DNA from 3 places in the Brevibacterium sp. VCM10 genome. Region 1 is predicted to be linked to each of the others. Evidence: riboswitches for the same ligand, from Rfam matches in the RefSeq annotation. Region 1 holds a riboswitch; each other region holds the start of a gene.
The links. Region 1 has a riboswitch for thiamine pyrophosphate ahead of AD89_RS0101545 (hydroxyethylthiazole kinase). Riboswitches for the same ligand answer to the same signal wherever they lie in the genome.
Positions count from the first base shown of each region.

Region 2: linked by a shared signal. The riboswitch ahead of thiO (glycine oxidase ThiO) and the one ahead of AD89_RS0101545 (hydroxyethylthiazole kinase) in region 1 are both predicted to bind thiamine pyrophosphate.
Region 3: linked by a shared signal. The riboswitch ahead of AD89_RS0107575 (ECF transporter S component) and the one ahead of AD89_RS0101545 (hydroxyethylthiazole kinase) in region 1 are both predicted to bind thiamine pyrophosphate.

Region 1 covers NZ_JAJB01000008.1:24,176-30,118, forward strand. The annotation lists gene thiD (bifunctional hydroxymethylpyrimidine kinase/phosphomethylpyrimidine kinase) at 1-189, opposite strand, end outside; gene thiE (thiamine phosphate synthase) at 186-1,001, opposite strand; gene AD89_RS0101545 (hydroxyethylthiazole kinase) at 998-1,927, opposite strand; TPP riboswitch at 1,915-2,048, opposite strand; gene AD89_RS0101555 (sugar ABC transporter permease) at 2,256-3,467, opposite strand; gene AD89_RS0101560 (ATP-binding cassette domain-containing protein) at 3,464-4,288, opposite strand; gene AD89_RS0101565 (substrate-binding domain-containing protein) at 4,387-5,481, opposite strand; gene AD89_RS0101570 (LacI family DNA-binding transcriptional regulator) at 5,574-5,943, opposite strand, start outside.
Region 2 covers NZ_JAJB01000028.1:52,801-58,743, reverse strand. The annotation lists gene AD89_RS0108350 (hypothetical protein) at 176-751, shown strand; gene AD89_RS0108345 (ketopantoate reductase family protein) at 705-1,670, opposite strand; gene thiE (thiamine phosphate synthase) at 1,667-2,350, opposite strand; TPP riboswitch at 2,362-2,465, shown strand; gene thiO (glycine oxidase ThiO) at 2,455-3,615, shown strand; gene thiS (sulfur carrier protein ThiS) at 3,612-3,869, shown strand; gene AD89_RS0108325 (thiazole synthase) at 3,871-4,638, shown strand; gene moeB (molybdopterin-synthase adenylyltransferase MoeB) at 4,635-5,891, shown strand; gene AD89_RS0108315 (SRPBCC family protein) at 5,886-5,943, opposite strand, start outside.
Region 3 covers NZ_JAJB01000027.1:9,866-15,808, forward strand. The annotation lists gene AD89_RS0107560 (DUF4916 domain-containing protein) at 94-633, shown strand; gene AD89_RS0107565 (universal stress protein) at 792-1,709, shown strand; gene AD89_RS18295 (fibronectin type III domain-containing protein) at 1,746-3,233, opposite strand; TPP riboswitch at 3,448-3,556, shown strand; gene AD89_RS0107575 (ECF transporter S component) at 3,579-4,205, shown strand; gene AD89_RS0107580 (ABC transporter ATP-binding protein) at 4,205-5,737, shown strand; gene AD89_RS0107585 (energy-coupling factor transporter transmembrane component T family protein) at 5,730-5,943, shown strand, end outside.

The sequences.
Region 1 (5,943 bases):
GGCGACGAAATCGACGTCGATCGGATAGACGCGCGACACCCCGTGCGTGTTCTGCGCGACGAGGGCGGTAATGACGGTCGTGCCCATGGTCTTCCGCGCGGTGAAGGTCTTGAGGTCGGCGTGAATACCGGCGCCGCCGGAGGGGTCGGTGCCGGCGATTGACAAGGTGATCGGCGGGCGGGTCGTCACTGGTCGCTCCCGGTGAAAGCGGCCAGCAGCTCTTCGGCCGCCGACTTCGGATCGTCGGCCAGGCAGATCGCCGAGACCACACAGATTCCGATCAGTCCACGTCCGTGCAGGTCGGGGGCACGGTCGGCGGTGATGCCGCCGATGGCGACGGCGGGGAGGCCGGCTTCTGCCGCCAGCTCGCCGAGGCGCTCCGGTCCGATGCCGTCGGGGGCGTCGGCTTTTGTGGAGGTGTCATAGACCGGTCCGATGCCGACGAGGTCGACGACTCCGGAGTTGCGGGCGGCGGCGAATTCGTCGCTGTTCGCGGCCGAGAGACCGATGAGCGGTGCCGCACCCAGGGCGGCGCGCACCTCGGCGACGGTGGCATCGGTTTGGCCGACGTGGATGTGCACGGTCTCGCCTTCGTCGATGAGGCGGCGGGCCACCTCGACGCGGTCGTTGAGGACGACGGGGACCGTGCGGTCGGTGTCGCGGGTGGCGGCGTCGACGGCGGCGATGACCTGGCGGGTGAGCGAGTAGAAGCCGGCGTCGTCGATGTCCTTGTCGCGGACCTGGACGATGCCCACTCCCCCGGCGACGGCGGCCTGCACGGTCTCGGCGACGGTGCGGCCGGCGGTTTCGCATTGCGCGGAGTCGGTGACGAGGTAGAGGCGCGTGTCGATTCCGGCGAAGCGGTCGGTCACGGCGGCGCGGTTAGCGGCGGCGCCGTTCGGGTTGTCAGCGATGTGGGCGGCGGCGCGGTCCGGGGTGTCAGCGATGTGGGCGGCGGCGCGGTCCGGGGTGTCAGCGATGTGGGCGGATCCGGCGGTCATGCCTGGACGCCTTCGTTGGCGGTATCGCTGACAGTGGTGAGCGTGTCGAGGCTGATTCTCGCCTGTGCGAGTCGGTCACCGTCGACGGCGTGGAGTGCGTCGAGGAAGTTCACCGAGTAGCTGCCCGGCCCCTTCGCGCCGTCGGCGGCGAGTTCGCCGGCGACCGCGAAGTGCGCGTGGGCGGCGACGACGGCTTCGAACCTCGCCGAGGCGGCCCCACCGTCCCCGGACCCGTTCGTGGCGTTGACGGCCGAGGCATCGGCGTCGGGGTCGGCCAGTCCTGCCCGGGCGGCAGCCAGGTAGGCGACGGTGACGGCGCCGAGAGAGCACCCGGTGCCGATGACCAGCGGCATGAACTCATGTCCGCCGGTGATGCGGGCGACGTGGTCGGTGCCGTCGATATGGGCGACGACGGCATCGGTGGGTCCGGACACGGCGACGATGGCCCCGGTTTCCCTGGCCAGCTTTGCGGCGGCGGGGAGGACGGCATCGACTTCATCGGTGGAGTCGACGCCGCGACCGCCGAGTCCGACTCCGGCGAGAGCTGCGATCTCGGAGGCATTGCCGCGGATGGCGGTGGGGTGATCGGCGGCGGCGCGGCGGATGCGGGAGGTGCGGAAGTCGACGGCGCCGACGCTCACGGGGTCGAGGACCCAGGGTTTGCCGGCGGCGTTGGCGACGTCGATGGCGGCATCGGCGGCGAGCAGCTGATGGTTGGAGGCGGTGCCGAAGTTGACGAGGACTCCGCTGGCGATGCCGGCGAACTGTCCGGCGTCGGCTTCGTGGTCGAGCATCGCCGGGGAGGCGCCGACAGCCAGGAGCACGTTCGCGCTGAACTGCTGCACGACGGTGTTCGTGATGCATTGGATGAGTGGATTGCTTGCGCGCAGTCGCGCATTCGCAGAACGCAGGTCGAAGTCAACCATGACGATCCCTTCGCTAGTATGGCCCAGATCAGGTTCGATGGGTGTTCTCTCAGCCTCGGTGTCCTCCGTGCGCAGCTCTTCGGTGCGAACGGATCTTCATGAGGCACCCCATGTCATTGGCTCCGACTGTATCAGCCCGGCTGAGGCACGGCGACTCCTTGGATGCTCAGTGCCGACCGCTCGACTTGACGTCGCTGTATCAAGCTGTGCATTGCGCGCTCGACGCTCAGGCGAGCGGTCGGCAGAGGGAGCTCTTGCGGAACCGAGCGGTCGACGACAGCTTGAGCGCTCAGCGTTGAGCGGACGCCCCTGTGCCGCCGACCCGGCACTACCCCCGCCCGACGTACCTCTGGCCGCGGCGGCTGAGCGCATCGATGACTACGGCGGTGAGCAAGACGAGCGCGGTGATGATCTGCTGTGCATCGGAGTTGAAGCCGATGAGGTAGAGACCGTTGTTGATCGCGCCGACGACCAGTGCGCCGAGCACTGCCGCCCAGGCGGTTCCGCGACCACCGAACAGCGAGGTGCCGCCGATGACGGCCGCAGCGATCGCGTTGAGCAGGTCCTGCGTGCTCACCAGCGTCGATCCCGCGTTCGTCGTCACTCCGGTCTTGATGAATCCGAACAGAGCGGCCAGCACTCCGGCAGCCATGAACACGCTGATGCGCACCCAGGTCACGCGGATGCCGGCACGTCGGGCGGCTTCGACCTTGCCGCCGACGGCGTAGATCGAACGACCATAACGGGTCTTGCGCAGCACGAGGTCGATGATGATCGCGATGACGATCATGAGGAAGAACGGCATCGCCAGACCGAAGTCCTGATTGACGAGGATGAGGAAGCCGAACACGATCGCGGCCAGCAGGACGATCCTCACGGTCACCGAAGTCCAGCTCGGAGCGCTGAGACCCTCCCGGTGGCGGCGCAACTTCGAATAGATGATGCCGACGCCGAATCCGATGATCGCGATCGCACCGAAGACATAGGCCCAGATCGCCGGGAAATAGAAGCTCGCGAAGTCGAAGGCGAAGGTGTCCGACATCGACAGGTTCTTCTGCGTACCCAGGGTTGTCAGCGTCAGGCCGGTGAACGCGAGCAAGCCGGCCAGGGTCACCACGAACGCCGGGATGCCGACGACGGCGAAGAACCAGCCCTGGATCGCACCGACGACCAGGCCGAGCAGCAGCATGATGACCAGCGCCAGGGCCGGCGGCACACCTTGCCTCACCACCAGAACACCGAGCAGCGAGGCGGCCAATCCGCCCAACTGCGCCAGGGAGAGGTCGATCTCGCCGAGGAGCAGGATGAGGTTGATGCCCAGGGCAAGTATCGCGAGGAATGCGACCTGGGTGGAGAGGTTGACGAGGTTGGCCGGAGAGATGAAGTTCGAGTCGGCCGTCTGGAAGACGATGACGATGACGATGAGGGCGAAGATGACCGGGAACGATCCGAGCTGGCCCTCTTTGACCCGTCGCAGGAACGTTCCGACGACGCCTTCGTGAGTAATCCGTTCGTCGGTGATGAAGGAATTGCGGGTCATCGACGCTCACCCCTCCGTGCCGCACGCTTGGTCACGACGTTGTCGCTGGCCCCGGTGATCGCGGCCACGAGCACGTCCGTGCGTTCGTCGCCAGGGAAGTCACCGGCGTCCTTGCCCAAGCGCAGCACGTGCACCCGCTCGCACACAGCCTGCACGTCAGCCATATTGTGGCTGACGAGCAGCACCCCGAGGTCACGTTCCTTCAGCCGTTCGATGAGGTTGAGCACCTCGGCCGTCTGGGCGACACCGAGCGCCGCCGTCGGCTCGTCGAGCATGACCAGGGAGGGTTCGCCCAGCAGCGAGCGAGCGATCGCGACGGTCTGACGCTGACCGCCGGACAGGGCCGCGATCGGCACTCGCACGCTCGGGATCTTCGCTGACAGACTGCGCAGCAGCTCCCAGGATTTGGCCTCCATGGACACCTCGTCGAGCACTCCGCCGCGGGTCTTCTCATGTCCGAGGAAGAGGTTGGCGACGACGTCGAGGTTCTCGCACAGGGCCAAGTCTTGGAACACGGTGGCCACTCCGGCCCTCTGCGCGTCCTTCGGGGAGGAGAACCTCTGCGCCATTCCGTTCATGATGAGCTCGCCCTCATCGGCGGCATGGACTCCGGCGATGACCTTGATCAGCGTCGATTTGCCGGCGCCGTTGTCGCCGACAAGGCCGACGACCTCGCCGCGGCCGACGCTGAGATTGATGTCGGTCAGTGCCTGAACGGCACCGAATCGCTTGTTGATTCCGCGCAGTTCGAGCACCGGCTCGCTGTCGCTGCCCGGCGTCCGCGTCGCTGCGGATGCCGGTTCAGGTGTCTCTGGTGTCATCTGTTCCTACTTGTCGCAGTCGTTGACCCCGGCAGCCGGCGACCGGTGATGGTCGCCGGCTCGAGGTCGGTCGCATCAGATCGTGAGCGCACACGTGCTCACTTCACGCCGGCATCGGCACAGAGCTTCTCCACCTTGCTCGTGCAGATATCAGAGGCCTTGATCTGGTCGCCGACGATGTCCTTGATGTTGTCCTTGGTCACGACCTTGGCCTCGACGAAGTCCGTCGGGGTGTCTTTGTAGGTCGTGCTCGCTTCGACGTCCTCGCCCGCAGCCAGAGCCACAGCGGCCTTGGCAGCGAACTCCGCCTGCGGTGGGATCGACTTGTAGATCGTGGCGAACTGATCACCCTTGAGGATGTTCTGCAGACCGTCGACCTCAGCGTCCTGGCCGGTCACCACGGTTTCGACCTTGGCCTTCTTCGTCGCGGCGATGACGCCGCCGGCGGTGCCGTCGTTGGCCGCGTAGATGGCGATCGGCTTCTCACCCTTCCCCTGCAGCTGACCTTCGACCCACTGGCGGGCGTCGTCGGGGTTCCAGTCGAGGGTGTCATGGCTGGCAGCGATATCGACGCCTGCACCCTTGAGGGTCTCCTCGGCGCCGGCCTTGAAGTCTGCGGCGTTCGGGTCCTTCGGGTCGCCGTTGACCATCCACACCGGTCCCGACTTCGGATCGACTCCGGTGTCCTTGAGTCCGTCGAGGACGGCCTGGCCCTGCAGGTTGCCGATCTTCTTGTTATCGAACGAGGTGTAGTAGTCCGCGCCCTCGAAGAAGCGGTCGTAAGCGATGACCGGGATCTTCTTGGCTTCGGCCTTCGACAGCGCCGAGGCGACCGCGGAGGCGTCGACGGGGTCGAGCACGATGGCGTCGACGCCTTCGGTCACGGCCGCTTCGAACTGCTGCTGCTGCTGGGTCGCGTCCTGGTTGGCATTGCGGTATTCGACCTTGGCGTCGGGGTTGGCCTCGGCGACGTACTTCTCGAAGTTCGGCTTGTCGAGCGACTCGTATCTGGTGGTCTTCGACTCGGGCAGCAGCAGTGCGATCGTGACGTCTCCGTCGCCGCCGGATCCGCTGTCCGCCTCGTCGTTTCCCTGCCCTTTCTGATTGCCGCAGCCGCTGAGCGCCAGAGCGCCGATCGCGACCGAGGCGCCGAAGAGCGCCAGCTTCTTGTGGGACTTAAGGTTATGCCTCATTGTGAACCTTTCAATCAATCTGACAACGTTGTCAGGCTGTTGAATATGATTCGCTGAAGACCGCCTGCTGTCAACTGTTTTCGCAAAAGTTCTCAGCGAGTGTCGGGCGGCTCTTCACCGCTGCCACGAGCGATGACGCACAGCGCGTTGTCGAAATCGGGCACGCTGTCGTCGACACGACCATGCCCCATCGCCTCCGCCGCGATCGGGCCGTTTCCCTCACCGAGGCGACCTTCACCCACCCCGGCACCGCTGGGTTCCGCACCGGCCCGGAGCCTGCGGACCGCCTCGGCGGCAAGGGACTCGACGTTGCGATCGACGACGGTGACGTCGAGGAGTTCGGCCGTGGGGAAATCGTCGATGCCCACCAGGGCCGGCCATTCGCCGAGGCGGCGGCAGGCATCGATGGCGCCCTGCGTGAGCGTGGCCGAGAGGGTGATGAGGGCACCGGGGGCGCTGCGG
Region 2 (5,943 bases), on a different contig from region 1:
AGGCCGAGTTTATCGAAGATGGAGCTGATCGCCTTTTCGACGGAGCTGACCGAGACGAAGAGCCGTTCGCCGCCTTCGCCGCCTCAGTCGCAGCGGAGGCGAACGCAGCCGACGCGCCGGCCGCGGCGGATGCCGATCCGACGAATTCCGAGCCCGAGATGTCATGATGGAGAGGATGTCTCAAACACATGTGTGGTACGTCAGCTACGGATCGAACATGGCTCGCGATCGGCTCGCCTGCTATCTGCAGGGCGGGCGACCGCCAGGCGCTAAGGTGACCTATCCGGGTGCCAGAGACGCAGCACTGCCCCGTGCCGAAGCCGGGATCGAACTGCCCGGAACGATCTACTTCGCCGGCGAATCGACGGTGTGGGGCGGCGGCATGGCCTTCTATGATCATTCCGCCCCCGGACCGACCCCGGCCAAGGCCTACCTCATCACGGCCGAACAGTTCGCCGATGTGGCCGCCCAGGAGATGAACCGTCCGCCCGAGCCCGACAGTCCGCTCGAACGCCTCGTCTTCGACCTGCCGGTAGGCAGCTCACATTCTCTGGGTCCGGGCGGCTACGAAACGCTGCTCGTCCTCGATGATGCCGACGGCATCCCCATGGTCACATTCACCGCTGCCCACAGTTCGACCGACATCGAACACACTCAGCCGCAGGAGCCGTATCTGGCGATGCTGCGCACGGGCACGGCCGAGGTCAGAGCCGCTTCTGGGCTTCCCCAGCCCGCAGCTGCACAAGCGTGAGGTCGAGCAGCGGAGTCGCGACTCCTAACTCCTCTGCCTTGGCCGACAGGTCGCCGAGGATGTGCTCCGTTTCGCTCGGCAGCCCTGCCGTCACATCCCGGTAGAGGGATGAGGTGAAGGCCGAACCGTCCGCGGTGAGCATCTGCAGCGTCATGTCGTGGGAGGCCTCCGACACCGGGTGTCCGGCCGCGGCCGCCACGGCTTCGAGTTCGTCGATGATGGCATGCACGTGCGATCTGCCGCCGGCCGCCATGATCGCCCCGACGGGAGCGCGGAACAGGCATGTGACGACTCCCGCCGCGGCGATGAAGGTCCACTTCTCCCACAGCCCGTCGATGATTCCGTCGACGAGCTGGAGCTTGAATCCGGGGACGTCGAGAGCCGCGGAGATTCGCGTGGGTACGGCCGCGGCGTGAAGGTCGCCGATGGTCATCACCGCAAGGTCGGTGAGCTGGACGACGGCTCCGTCTCTGATCGTGCCGACGATCTTGACGAACCCACCGAGCACCTGACCGGGGTACCTGTGCTGCAGCTTCTCGATCTGAGCCATGCCGTTGAGGAACGGGATGATCGTCGTCTGCTCCCCCACAGCCGGTCCGATATCGTCGATGACCGAGTCGAGTCCACCCGCTTTGACCGCGACGATGACGATGTCGAAGATCCTCGGTGAGGCGCTGAGCTCCTCGGCGGTGATGACATCGACCTGGTTCGTCCGATCGGCACCGGGAGCGGTGAAGCGCAGTCCGTTCGCGCGGACCGTCGCCGCCCGAGCCTGCCGGAGCAGGAACGTGACATCGCGTCCGGCCTCCTGCAGATAGGTGCCGAACGCTCCGCCGGTGGCGCCTGCCCCGGCGATGAGAATCGACAGGCCGGCACCTGCATCGATTCCGTCGGATGCGCTGTCAGCTGCTGGGGTCATTCCAACTCCTCCTTGAGCACCCGTGCGGCCGCAGCGGGGTCGTCTGCCGAGGTTATCGCACGGACGACGACGGCACGGTTCGCGCCCGCCTGCCGGATCGCGTCCAGTCTCTCCCCTGCCGCGATGCCGCCGATCGCGAACCACGGTTTGCTCGCCTCGGCGGCGGCAGCGGTCAGCAGTGCCGTCCCCACAGCGGCACGGCCGGGTTTCGTCGGGGTCTCCCAGACCGGCCCGACACAGAAATAGTCGGTCTCCGGGTCCGCCTCGGCGGCGAGCGCCTGCTCGAGGGAATGGGTGGAGCGGCCGAGGAGGACGTCGGGGCCGAGCACGGCTCTGGCCTGAGCACTGGTGAGATCTCCCTGACCGACGTGGAAGACGTCGGCGTCGGTCAGCAGCGCGACATCGGCGCGGTCGTTGACGGAGAAGAGCTTGCCGTGGCGTGCGGCGGCATTCCTGAGGACTTCCAATGCGGCGATCTCGGCGCGGGCCTCGAGGCTCTTGTCCCTCAGCTGGATGATGTCGACTCCCCCACGGTAGGCGGCGTCGAGGAACTCGGTGAGGTCGCCTTGAGCGGTTCGGGCATCGGTGCACAGGTAGAGCGACGCTTCGGCCAATCGGGCCTGCCTCCAGGTCCTCTTTTTCTGCCGCGCTGCGGTGCGCGGTGGCATCTGTGTGGTCATGGTCATAGAGTAGAGGAGTTCGCGGGAGCCTCCCAACGAGGCTGAGAGGGCGTAGGAGCCGACCGTCAGACCTGATGCGGATCATGCCGCCGGAGGGAGAAGCTGTGAGAGTCATCGTCGTCGGCGCCGGGATCATCGGCCTGTCCACGGCCTGGTATCTGCGCCGTTTCGGTGCCGAAGTCACCATCGTCGATCCTGCCCCCGCCCAGGGTGCGAGCCATGCCGCCGCGGGGATGATCGCTCCCGCCGCCGAGGTAGTCTGGGGGCAGACTCCCCTGTATCCGCTGATGCGGACCTCGGCTCAGATGTACCCGGAATTCGCCGCAGAGGTGGCGAGCGCCACCGGCACCGATCTCGGTTTCACAGATGCCGGGACCGTGGTGTGTGCGGGTGACCGGGCTGATCTGCAGGCTCTGCGGGAGCTGCGCGAAGCACAATCGCGATCGGGTTTCGCCACCGAGCTCATCACCGGCAGTGCCGCCCGCCGTATCGAACCGTCGCTGTCGCCTGCCGTGGCCGGGGCCGTGCACATTCCCGGTGATCACTCGATCGACCCCCGTCGTGTATCGGCGGGACTGTTGTCTGCTCTTACGGCCGGCTCAGAGTCGCTTCTTATTCGGCAGCGGGTGGCCGAGCTGCTGGGCGATGGTGCGGCGACGACCGGCGTCACGCTGGGAGACGGCCGCCTGTTGGAAGCCGATCAGGTGGTCGTCTGCGCCGGCAGCGCCATCACCGAGATCGCCGGTGTCCCGCCGCTGCCGATCCGGGAAGTCTGGGGTGATGTGCTGCGCCTGCGTGCCCCCGCCGAGGCGACTCCCCTGCTGACTCGGACCATCCGCGGGCTGGTCAACGGCCGCCCCGTCTACCTGGTCCCCCGCCCCGACGGTGAGATCGTGCTCGGTGCCAGTTCCCGCGAGGACGGACTCTCCGGCACCCCTGCCGGGGCGATCCACCGGCTGCTCTCTGACGGGCAGCGATTGGTCCCGGGCATCGTCGACGCGGAGATCACCGACATCACCACCCGCGCTCGCCCCGGTTCTCCCGACGACCTGCCGATGATCGGGCGCATCGATCCCGGCTGCGTTGTGAGCACGGGGTACTTCCGCCATGGCATCCTCTTGGCCCCGTTCGGCGGCCGCCTCGGCGCCGAGCTCGCCCTGGGTGTCGCCTCCGACTGGCCTCCTGACGGAGCGCTCGAGTCCGTGTCCCCGCACCGCTTCGCCACAAACCACACCACTGCCCACCTGATGAGGAGCAACTCATGACCGATCGCGAACACTCACCGACCATCGTCCTCAACGGCGACCATCATGAGCTGCCGGGTGCCACCTCGGCGCTCGACCTCATCGCCGAGGTCACCGGACGGGAGCTGAACCCCGATGGGACACCGGCCGACGGCGGACGCTTAGGGCTGGCCCTGGCCGTCGACGGCGAGGTCATCCGTCGCGGTGCCTGGTCCGGGTTCGCCCTGGCCGACGGGCATACCGTCGACATCGTCACCGCAGTGCAGGGAGGCTGAGATGAGCTGGATGGTCGATGACGTGGAGATGTCGTCTCGCCTCGTGATGGGCACGGGCGGGGCAAGTTCCCTGAGCATCCTCGAAGACGCCCTCGTGGCCTCGGGAACCGAGCTGACCACGGTGGCGATGCGCCGCTTCGACGCCGAGTCCCGGGATTCGGTGTTCACCATGCTGCAGCGTCTGGGAATCCGGGTGCTGCCGAACACGGCCGGCTGCTATACGGCCCGGGATGCCGTGCTCACCGCCCGACTGGCCAGGGAGGCCCTGGAGACGAACTGGGTGAAACTCGAGGTCATCGCCGATGAGGTCACCCTGCTCCCGGACCCCGTCGAGCTCTTCACCGCCGCCGAGGAACTCGTCCTCGACGGTTTCACGGTCTTCGCCTATACGAACGACGATCCGGCCCTGGCGAAACGTCTGGAGGATGCCGGGGTGGCCGTGGTGATGCCGGCAGGTGCCCCGATCGGCAGCGGGCTGGGCATCCTCAACCCTCACAACATCGAGACCATCGTCTCCCGGGCGCAGGTGCCCGTCATCCTCGACGCCGGTGTCGGCACCGCTTCGGACGCGGCTCTGGCGATGGAGCTCGGGTGCACTGCGGTTCTCCTGGCTTCTGCGGTCACTCGCGCTCACGACGCACACGCCATGGCTCGGGCGATGGCTCTGGCCGTCGAGGCCGGGCATCTGGCGGCCGGAGCCGGGAGGATTCCCAAGCGGCCGTTGGCTTTGGCATCATCGCCGTTCGACGGAATGGTCGCAGCACAATGACCGCCGCTGCTGCCTCTCCGCCGTCGCTGCCTCCGTTCGTCGACCCCGCGGACTCCCTGTCCCGGGCGGAGCTGGATCGCTACTCCCGACACCTGAGCCTGCCGGGTTTCGGGCTCGAGGGACAACGGAGTCTGCGGGCCGCCTCGGTGCTGGTCATCGGGGCCGGAGGACTCGGTTCACCGGTGCTCAGCTATCTCGCCGCTGCCGGGGTCGGACAGCTGACCATCATCGATGACGATGTGGTCGAGTCGTCGAACCTGCAGCGCCAGATCATCCATCGCGACGAAGATGTGGGCCGACCGAAGGTCGCCTCTGCCGCCGATGCCGTGCACCGGCTCGATCCGAACCTCGAGGTGCGCGCGGTCGAGGAACGGCTGAGCCCGGAGAATGCGCTCGACCTCTTCGCTGAACACGATGTCGTCATCGACGGAGCGGACAACTTCGCCACCCGATACCTGTCCAATGATGCCGCCGAGCTCACCGGCACCCCGCTGGTGTGGGGCACGATCTTCCGCTTCGCCGGTCAGGTGAGCACGTTCGTTCCCGGTCACGGGCCGATGCTGCGCGACCTGTTCCCGGATATCCCGGAACCCGATTCGGTGCCCAACTGCGCCGAGGGCGGGGTCCTCGGAGTCCTGTGCGGAACCGTGGGCTCGGCGATGGCGACCGAGGCGATCAAACTCATCTGCGGCATCGGTGCCCCTTTCATCGGTCGGCTGCTGCGTTATGAGGCGTTGACCGGGGAGTACTCGACCCTGCGGTTCTCCCCCGATCCCGACCGTCCCCCGGTCACCGACCTCACCGAGGTGGCTGCCGCCTGTGCTGTGGACCTTGACGGCGGCGGCGTGGCAGAGCCTGCGGCGGACGAGATCGACGTCGCCGAATTCCTGTCCGTCGAAGACGATGTGCTTGTCGTCGATGTGCGGGACGACTGGGAACGTGAACTGGCGGTCATCCCCGGCTCGGTGCATCTGCCTCTCGGCGGCCTCCGAGACGGCGGGTGGAAGGCTCTGGAGTCGGCGCTCGGTGACTCCGGTCGAGCAAGATCACCGGTCAATATCGTCATCCACTGCAAGTCCGGGGCCCGGTCGGCCGAAGCCGCCCAGATTCTGTCCGGTTCGGTGCCGGCCGGAGTCCGTCTGCGCTCCCTTGCCGGCGGCATCGATGCGTGGCAGCACGTCACTCGGGCCTCGGCAGACCAAAGGGACCAGCAACCGGCAGCTTCGAACGCCCAGCGACCGCTTAGCTCATGAGCCGGACCGGGCGGCCAGTCGTGATCGCAGTCCCCGTTCTCCGGCTCTCATC
Region 3 (5,943 bases), on a different contig from region 1:
ACATCAAGATATTTTACCCGAAGCGTGTCCCAGTTCACCAACGGGGTCTCCATGCTCTTCTGCCGCGAGGGATGGTTGTGGGAATATTGGGTCATGACTCGGACTGCCCTGGACTTCGACGAGAACTGGTTCGACGACGCGGAATATGCGCGCCTGCGCAGACGCATGCCGATCCCCTATGTCAACGCCATCCCGGTGCGGGTGGGCGAGACCGGCAACGTCGAACGCATCGGCCTGCTGCTGCGCAGCCTCGAGGACGGCACCCTCGGACGGGAGGTCGTGGGCGGGCGGATCCGCTTCCATGAGACGATCCGCACCGCGCTGGTGCGTCACGCCGAGAACGACCTCGGCCCGATGGCGCTGCCGGTCATTCCGCCGGCGATCAGCCCGTTCCACATCGCCGAATACTTCCCCACCGAGGGTTCGGCCCTCCTCCATGATCCGCGCCAGCACGCGATCGCCATGTGCTTCATCATGGAGGTCCGCGGCGAATGCACTCCGCGGGCCGATGCCCTCAGCCTCGACTGGCTGACCCCCGAGGAGACTCTGCGCCCCGATATCGTCGGCGAGCTCTGCTACGGCCAGGACCATATTCTGCGCATCGCGCTGGCCCACCTGGGCTTCCGCGTCTGAGCCACGGGCGCGCCCGGGTGAGACGAAGCTTCTCACCTCCGGACTTTTTCTACAGTCCGTAGAATTTGCTTGGTAGACTGAAGGCGACGCGGACGATATCGTCTGTCGGGGCCGTCGTCGGCGTCTGGGTTGTTCTGGCCCCGATCGAGAGGTGCGAGATGTCTGCTCAAACCAATCCGTCCGAATCCGGCCTGAACCTCGAACTCGGTGTCCTCGTCGGCTTCGACGGTTCCGAACTCGCCGCCCAAGCCGTCCGCTACGGCGCCATCGAAGCCGAACGACGCAGAACCGTTCTCACCGTCGTCACCGCCTATGAGCTGCCGACGATGATCTACCCGAATATGGCCTCCATCCCCAGCGAGCCGGAAGACGAGAAGGCGAGGAAGCAAGCGGAGAAGACCCTCGCCGAGGCGGTCGACCTTCTGCGCGACTACCCCGGTGAGACGTCCTTCCGCACCGAACCCGGCAACTCCGCCGGTGCGCTCGTGACTCTCAGCGCCGATGCCGAAGTCGTCATCGTCGGCGCCCGCGGGCGCGGCGGCTTCATGGGCCGCGTCCTCGGCTCCGTGTCCACGGCCCTGCCGGCGCATGCTCACTGCCCGACGATCGTTGTTGCCGAACGGTCGACTTCAGCGTCCGCGGACACTGGCCCGGTGGTCGTCGCGGTCGACGGGTCCGAGACCGGTCGGGTCGCCATGTTCACCGCAGCCGCCGAGGCGACCCTACGCGGAGCGGAGCTCGAACTCGTCGTGGTGCTGCCGGCCGGTGAGGAGTGGCTCTATTGGTACCCCGATCTCGAACTCAGCTCCGAGGTCACCGCGCGACGGAAGAAGCAGCTGGCCGAAGGTCTGGAGAAGGAGGCCGCGACGCTGTCCGAGCAGTTCCCGGACCTGACGGTGACCAACTCGGTGCCGGTCGGCGATCCGACCGAGACCCTCGTCGAGATCAGTTCGCGCGCTCAGCTGACGGTGATGGGCACCCGCGGGCGCGGACGGATCCGCAGCGCCCTGCTGGGATCGGTCTCGCGCGGAGTACTCAATCACGCCGGAGGCCCGGTCATGGTGGTACCGAGCTGATGCGAAGCGTCGGGCCGATCAGCAAGGCTGTGGCAATCAGCTGAGCCCGCCGCCGGTGCGGGGAAGGTCTCCATCCCCACCCGCCGAGGCGGTCCCGGAGGAACCCGCATCATCATTCGTCCCTGCGGCGTTCGCCTCGGCCGCTTCTGCCTCGGCGCCCGGGGCGGGGTCGTCCGCCTCGGCGCGCCTGAGTTCGACATCGTCGATCTGCTCGGCTGTTGCCTGCGCTTCCGCCCGTTCGCCATCGGCCGACGCTCCCCCAGCGGGCACCTCATAGGTCGTCGCCCGCAGCGCTTCGTCGCTGACGCGGACTCGGGTGAAGGCGGGCACGTCGTTGTGGACGCTCTTGCCTTCCCAGTCGAGGCCGGGAACGTAGTTGTAGAACTTCGATCCCGATGACGAGGTCAGCGTGAGGTAGAGCGTCTGCCCGTCTTCCTTCTCCTCCTCGGCTCCCGCTTCGGAGCCCTCGACGGGCTTGCCCTCCCCGTCCATGAGGAAGGTGCGGTTATAGATGTGGTCGTGGCCGGAGACGACGAGGTCGATGTCATTGCGGGCCGCGACCGGTGGGATCGCCTTCCGCAGCCGCTTCACATCGAGATCGTTCCAATGTGTTGCCGTCGAATAGATCGAATGGTGGAATCCCAGCACAGTCCATCGTGCCTGGCCACCGTGTTCGGCGACGACCTCGTCGATGAACTCGGCGTGGGCGTCCAAGTCCGGACTGTTCGAGTTGATGTTGAGGAACAGGACTCCGTCTTCGATGAACCAGTAGTCGCCGCCGGAGGTGATGATGCCTCCGCCGCCGTGATCCTGGCTGACATTGGGTCGGTTGAAGTGCTGTTCGTAGGCCTTCGAAGACACATCGTGGTTGCCGATCGTGGTCGCCTGCGGGATCGTCCGGGTTGCTTCCGGGGCCAGGTACTGCGCGCACTGCTCTTGGTTGCCGGCGGAGTTGACCTGGTCTCCCAAGGAGTAGAAGAAGCTCGGGTCGTCGGCAGTGGCCACGGCCGTCGACAGGGTCCGGTCCCAGCCGGTGGCGTCGTCGGGGTCTCCGCCTCCGGCGCCGACCTGGGGGTCGCCGAAGACGAGGAATTCGTCATCTCCTCCAGACGATCCTGTGGTGAACTGCTGCACCTCGGTGAACCCGTCCTCGTCGCTGCCGACCTGGTAGGCGTAGTCGGTGTCGGGTTCCAGGTCGGTCATGCTCGCATGGTTGAAGTGACGTTTGAGGTCGGTGGCGAGACCGGAGTCCGTGGTCTGAGCCGCTGCCGCGTCGGCGGGAAGTTCGCCTCCCTCGAGTTCATTGACCGGCGCCCACTGGACTTCTCCCCCGCCGGAGTTCTCACTCATCCACGAGAGGTTGCGCGTCGTCGAGTCGGCTCCGACCTGCAGTACGGGATCGGTGATCGCTTCACTCCCCGCATCCACCTCGGCGGGTGTGTCCGTCGGGTCCTGGCTCGCGGTCGAACTCGGGCCGCCCGAGCCGAGAGATGGTTCGGCACGCACGGGCACCGGGGCCGCCACCAGAGCGGCGAGCAGGGTGGCGGCGGACAGGGCACACTGAGCGGTCTCTTCAGTCGATGCGTATTCACCCGCCTATTCCTACTGACCAGTAGTGTCCGGTCGTTCGAGGACCGTCGACGGGAAGGGAAACGGGAAGTGAATCCTCGATGACCGACCCCGGACTCCGCGTCGTTTCCGATCCCAGCCTCCGCGTCGCTCCCCTGTTGTACAGTGGTGGCTACGACAGGGGAGCGCCGTCAGGGGCGCTGAGAGTGCAGAAGAAGCTGCAGACCCTCGAACCTGATGCGGTCAGTACCGCCGAAGGAAGTCGAGACTCTTCACCCCTCCTTGATATGAGGAGGCACAATGCCGAATACCACCGCGCCGACCACCACCCCCGCCCGCGCGCAGGCTTTCACCGCGGCGCCGAAGACCAAGCAGTGGCGGGTCGTCGACTATGTCACCACCGCCGTGCTCGGCATCGCCGTGGGACTCGTCTTCTGGGTGCTCGCGCTGAGCTGGAAGGTTCTCGAACTCGCCTTCCAAGCATTCCCGCCGTCGATCGGCCTCATCGCTGGACTCTGGGTGCTGGCCGGTCCGCTGGCCGGTGCCATCATCCGCAAACCCGGTGCCGCACTCCTGTGCGAACTCATCGCCGCGATCGTCGAAGCCGTGCTCGGCTCCCACTTCGGGGCGACCGTTCTGCTCTCGGGACTGCTGCAGGGCCTCGGTGCCGAACTCGTCTTCGCCGCCTTCGGGTACAAACGCTTCACCCTGTGGGTCACCGCCGCTTCGGGTGTGCTGGCCGCGGCGTTCATGGCCGTGAGCGAGAACATCATGTACAACGCCGAATGGCAGTTCGGGTTCCAGGCGATCTATGCGGTCTGCGCGATCGTCTCCGGCCTCGTCATCTCCGGGATCGGCGCCTGGTACGCATACCGGGCGATCGCGGCCACCGGAGCTCTGAGCTCCTTCGCCTCCGGCCGTCGCTGATGGCGCTGCCGATCACGGCCGCCGGCTTCTCATGGACGCACACCGACCGTGACGCGCCGGCCGTCGGTCCGCTCGACCTGCAGATCGCGGCCGGAGAGAAGGTGCTGCTGCTCGGCGCCTCCGGAGCGGGGAAATCGACGTTCCTCCACGCCGTCGCCGGTGTCCTGCCCGAGGAATCGGGTGAGGCCACCGGTGAACTCCTCGTCGGCGGAGAGAAACCGGATCCTCGCCGAGGCAGCACCGGGCTGGTCCTCCAAGATCCCGATTCGCAGGTGATCTTCTCCCGCGTCGGTGATGATGTGGCATTCGGGATGGAGAACCTCGGACTCCCGGCCGAGGTCATCGAGGCTCAGGTCCCCGAGTCCCTGCATGCGTTGGGACTCGATCTGGCCCCGGAGCATCCGAGTGCTGCCCTGTCCGGTGGGCAGAAGCAGCGGCTGGCTCTGGCCGGAATCCATGCGATGGCCCCGGAGGTCATCGTCCTCGACGAACCGACGGCCAATATCGATCCCGCCTCGGCGACCGAGGTCCGCGATGCCGTGCTCACCGTGCAGGCCGAGACACAGGCGACCATGCTCGTCGTCGAACACCGGGTGGAGCTGTGGACCGAGCACGTCGACCGTGTCATCGTGCTGGGCGGTGACGGGATCGTCGCCCAAGGTCCGCCCGAGCATATCTTCACCGATCCGGACCTGACCGAAACGCTCATCGGCTGCGGCATCTGGATGCCGCAGGACTCCCCCACCCCGCGCCGAGGCGGAACCGAGGGATTCGGTGGGACGTCGGGCCGCCTCGGCGAGGTTCTGCTACGCACAGATCGGCTCAGCGTTGCTCGACCGCGCATGGCCACCCCCGCCGCGACCGGACTGGACCTGAGCCTGAGCGCCGGTCAGGCCCTCGGAATCATCGGTGCGAATGGGGCAGGCAAATCGACCACGGCCCTGACCTTGGCGGGCCTGCTGCCCGAATTCTCCGGGCAGGTCCTCGCCGAGGCGGCCCTGCGGGAAGGAGCCAAACGGCCCCGACCGTTCGCGTGGCCGTCGAAGCAGCTGGCGGCGCGCATCGGGATGGTCTTCCAGGAACCGGCCCACCAGTTCCTCACCTCGAGCGTGGCGGCCGAACTCGAGCTGGGTCCCCGGCTGGCCGGGTGGTCTGCCGCCGAGTCGCAGGCACGGGTGGATGAGCTTCTTGCGGGTCTCGGTCTCACCGGTTTGGCGCAGGCTCATCCGCAGAGTCTCTCCGGTGGGGAGAAGCGTCGCCTGTCGGTGGCGGCGATGCTGGCTCCCCGGCCCCGGGTGCTCATCGTCGATGAGCCGACCTTCGGTCAGGATGCGCTGACGTGGGCGGGGTTGGTGGAGATGTTCCTCGATGCCTTGGATCACGGTTCCGCAGTGGTGGCGGTCAGCCATGATCTGGCGTTCCTCGAGGCCATCGGCGCCGATCTCCTCGAGCTCGGCGACCGCGGCCATGAAGAGCGATCCGACGGCAATAAGTCGGATTCGCATGTCAGGGCGGGTGAGCGCGGTGAGTAAGGGCCTCGATGAGCACGTTCGCCACTCCCCCGAGGTCGCGGTACAGGATCCGGGGCAGCTCATCCCCGTGGTGCGTTCGACCGCTTTGGCTCGGTGCAATCCGCTGACGAAGATCGCAGTCGCTCTCATCCTCATGGTCGGGGCGCTGCTGAGCATCGATCTGGTCTCTGCCGGGGTGGTGCTGCTGGCAGCAGTGCTGGCGCTGC